Regions from separate parts of the Ruminiclostridium herbifermentans genome, predicted to be linked through region 2. Evidence: predicted binding sites of a transcription regulator. Region 2 holds the regulator's gene; the other holds the start of a gene.
What was found. The regulator HrcA, encoded in region 2, represses chaperone genes, less so after heat shock. The targets are predictions, from matches to a motif close to TGTTAGCACTCNNNNNNNNNGAGTGCTAACA.
Positions count from the first base shown of each region.

Region 1: a site for HrcA is predicted at 1,104-1,134, ahead of EHE19_RS03685 (co-chaperone GroES). Genes of this name have one in related genera too.

Region 1 covers NZ_CP061336.1:834,203-836,416, reverse strand. The annotation lists gene groL (chaperonin GroEL) at 1-771, opposite strand, end outside; gene EHE19_RS03685 (co-chaperone GroES) at 793-1,077, opposite strand; gene EHE19_RS03680 (tetratricopeptide repeat protein) at 1,280-2,214, opposite strand, start outside.
Region 2 covers NZ_CP061336.1:2,205,872-2,208,085, forward strand. The annotation lists gene EHE19_RS09170 (DUF7847 domain-containing protein) at 1-577, shown strand, start outside; gene hrcA (heat-inducible transcriptional repressor HrcA) at 974-2,029, shown strand; gene grpE (nucleotide exchange factor GrpE) at 2,059-2,214, shown strand, end outside.

The DNA of each region.
Region 1 (2,214 bases), 1.4 Mb from region 2:
TAAAGCTTCTCCTTCAACATCTTCAGCAATAATTAAGAGTTTCTTTCCCTGTTGAACTATTTGTTCAAGAACTGGGAGTATATCCTGAATATTTGTAATTTTCTTATCTGTTATAAGAATATATGGATCTTCAAGAACAGCTTCTAATTTATCTGTGTCAGTAACCATGTATGCTGATAAATATCCTCTGTCAAACTGCATACCTTCAACAACTTCAAGGTTTGTGCCCATTGTCTTGGATTCTTCAACAGTGATAACACCATCATTTGTTACTTTCTCCATTGCATCAGCAATAAGGTTTCCAATTACTTCATCATTAGCAGAAATAGTTGCAACCCTTGCTATATCTTCTTTTCCCTTAATTTTTTGGCTATTTGCTTTTATCCCAGCAACTGCAACATCAACAGCCTTTTGTAAACCCTTCTTCAAAATCATTGGGTTAGCACCTGCTGCAACGTTTTTCATACCTTCTCTGATTATTGCTTGTGCAAGAAGAGTTGCAGTAGTAGTACCATCACCAGCTACATCGTTAGTCTTAGTAGCAACCTCTTTAACTAACTGAGCACCCATGTTTTCAAATTTATCATCAAGCTCAATCTCTTTAGCTATAGTAACACCGTCATTTGTAATTAAAGGTGAGCCAAATTTCTTATCTAGAACAACATTTCTTCCCTTTGGTCCAAGTGTAACTTTTACTGTATCAGCTAATTGATTAACACCTTTTTCAAGTGCACGTCTAGCGTCTTCACCGAATTTTATTTCCTTTGCCATCTTTTAATGCCTCCTATTTAATTATTCAACAACAGCAAGAATATCTCCCTGCTTCACTATAGTATACTCCTCACCGTCTAGCTTTACTTCAGTTCCGGAATATTTGCTTGTAAGAACTTTGTCTCCAACTTTTACTTCCATTTTAACTTCTTTTCCATCTACTACTGTGCCTGGTCCTACCGCAACGACCTCAGCAACTTGTGGCTTTTCCTTAGCACTGCCTGGCAATACTATACCACTTTTTGTAGTTTCTTCACACTCAAGCATCTTAATAACTACTTTATCACCTAATGGTTTTATTATCATTGTTTTACCTCCCTAAATTTTGTATCTGTTAGCACTCACCATTGCCGAGTGCTAATTATCATGTTATTATAATATCTATTGCATAGAATATTTTCAAACATTCTATATCAATAAAAATAGCTATATTGGGGAATGATTAAAGATTGCAATAGCAAATTGTGGATTTTTCTTCAATTTGCTTCTGATTTAAGCAATTATATTATTAATATAATATCTTATTATTAAAGTTCAATTTTACTTCCCTCAATGCTTTTTCAAAAGCAACTAGTGAAATGTTATATTTTTGAATTAGTTCTTCTTTCTCACATTCAATATAATATAACATGCAATAATTGTATTCCAATGCTGCAGCATAAGCCTCCACATTGCATTTAGATATATCAAGAGGCTTTTTAGTATGGCTTATACAATCATTTAATATGCATATTATTTCCTTCTTATAAGATTGAATATACATTATTTCCCTATGATTTATTGCACATTCAATAATAGGCAAGTACTTTTTACTTATCTTTGTTTTTGGCTCACTTATCTGAGAATATATTTTACGATACCTGTAGGGATCGTACATGGGGTGCCTGACTTCTTGACATATTGTATATACTTTGCAATATTCATCAATTACATGTATACTTTCATCATCTATGGCATTTGAATATATATAACCTTTGATGTCTTCTAACCATGCCATAAGTTCAATATTATCTTTACCCAATGATGCTAGAATTCTATAAGTTTTTTCAAAATTCTCAACACTTCGAGTAAAAGCATATCCTAATAATAACGCAGAAAAAATGAGCTGATCAGAATATTGCGTTATATACATTTCCAAAAGAATAATAAGTTCGTCAGCTCTATTAAACACTATTAATGTTGTGACGGCGCAGAGAAGATCTTCTCTGCATTCTATATTCCCTAAAGTTAATGTCTCTAAAAATCTCTTTACTTTTTTGTGTTTCTTTTCATGTGAAAGCACATATAAGCATAAACAATTTGCAAACATATTATATTTATCTATAAGTCTGACTGTCATTCCAACATAGTTTGCACGTTCATAGCTGCGCTGTTCTAATAAAGCTAAAGTAAGTAAATTTCTGGCTTCTAAATTAAAAGGATGCAAGCTTACTGATTTATATA
Region 2 (2,214 bases):
TGCTACTTATGGGTTAATAAATAAAAAATATGAAACAGGAAATGCAACTCTAAGCGATTTCACACAGTGTATGTCAAAATATATAGGAAGATATATACAGTTTGGTTTGCTAAGCATTGCTATAAGTATTGGATTAGTTTTAGTTTTAGTTATACTTGTGGTTATAGCTTCTGTTATTGCGGCATTAGTTTCAACTATCGCAGGTATACTGCTAATGTTACTTTTCTACTTTGCATTCATAGTAGGAAATATTGCTTTAGGAATTTATATGATTTTGTGGTTCCCAGCAGTTTGTGTAGAGGATAGCGGAATTATTGAGGGATTGAAAAATTCCTTCAAAACAGTTAATGGCAGCTTTTGGCCAATATTAGGTATTACTATATTAATTTCACTAGGTGGTGGTATAGCTGGTTCTATATTGGGCATTTTCCCATTTGTTGGTGTAGTAATATCATCTGTAATTAGTAGATTAGCAAATTTTGTTTTGATAGTTTACTATTTTGAAATTTATCGCGCTAAGACAGGTAGATTTTATTCAGCTGATAATTTCCAGCAGATAAATAATCCTATTGAGTAAAAGCAATAGCAAAGAAGTATGATTTTTGCCATTATAGCCTTGTTCTACGTCTTATGTAGAGCAAGGTTATTTTTATCAATTATTTATATTCCAAAGAGTATGGTTTTTTATGATGTGGGTTTAGCGGCACAAGCATAAGGATGAGTAAATGTCATTTACCATAATTTACATAATTCTAGTACTTATTATTTATACAAATCATTGAATTAGTATATAAACCTATATACTAGATTATTTTTTAAGAAGCGGAATATTAACTCCTTTATCAAAAAATAGCAATAATTATTGGAAAAGTACTTGACAAACACAAGGGCTAATGGTATTTTTAATATATAAATTAGCACTCAATAACTTAGAGTGCTAACAACAAAGTAAAAAATGCTGGAAGCAAAGGGAGTGATAAACGTGCTGCTTGACGATAGAAAACTTAGAATACTACAAGCCATTATTGATGATTACATTACTTCAGCTGAGCCTGTTGGTTCGAGAACTATTGCCAAAAGGCATGAACTTGGTCTAAGTTCAGCTACCATTAGAAATGAAATGGCTGATTTAGAGGAAATGGGTTTTTTAGAACAACCACATACTTCTGCTGGCAGGGTTCCATCGGATAAGGGCTATAGGCTATATGTAGACAAATTAATGCAGATTAATGAACTTTCACAAGATGATATAGAAAACATAAAAAATGCTATGGACGTCAAAATTAATGAACTTAGTCAGCTTATAAGAAATGCTTCAGTAGTAATGTCAAAATTTACAAAATATACTACTATGGCATTGACTCCTCATTCAAAAAAATCTGCATTAAAAGCAGTACAGGTTGTTCCTATTGAACAAGGAAAGGCTCTTGTTATTATTGTTACAGACACAAATATTGTACGTAATAATTTAGTAAGAGTTGATGATAGAATTACTCCTGATTCTTTAATTCAAATATCAAATTTGTTAAATGATAAGCTAAGAGGATATACTCTTAAAATGCTTGCATCAAATGATATTAGGTTTGAGGTTGAGAAATTTATTTCTATACCTCATAGTATTATTAATCCAATTCTCAACGGTATTGAAGACTTGATTAAAACAATTGATCATCCTGAGGTATATTTGGAGGGAACTACAAATATATTGAACTTTCCTGAATTTAGAGAGGTTCAGAAGGCAAAAGAGTTTTTAAATATACTTGATGAGAAGAAGTTAATTTCAGACATTCTTGTTAATACTTTATATAATAATAATGATATAGTAATACAGATTGGCAATGAGAACAATATAGAAGGTATAAAGGAATGCAGTTTAGTAACAACCTCATATAGTGTTGGAGATCATGTAATAGGTACTATAGGCATTATTGGCCCTACAAGAATGGAGTATTCAAAGGTTGTTTCTTCAATGAACTTTATAAGAAATAAAATTAATCAAGAGATATTACGGCTCTTGGGTGATGGATAGTTAAAAATTAAGGAGGTAAATACTGGATAATGAAAAAAGATATTAATTCAAAAGATGAAGAAGTAATTAATATAGATGAAAATGAGCAAACAGCAAATAACAGTTGTGATTCTGATTCATCTAGTAATTGCGGTGAGGAATGTCAAACAGATTCAGTTAATACTGAAATTGAGGAATTAAAAGCA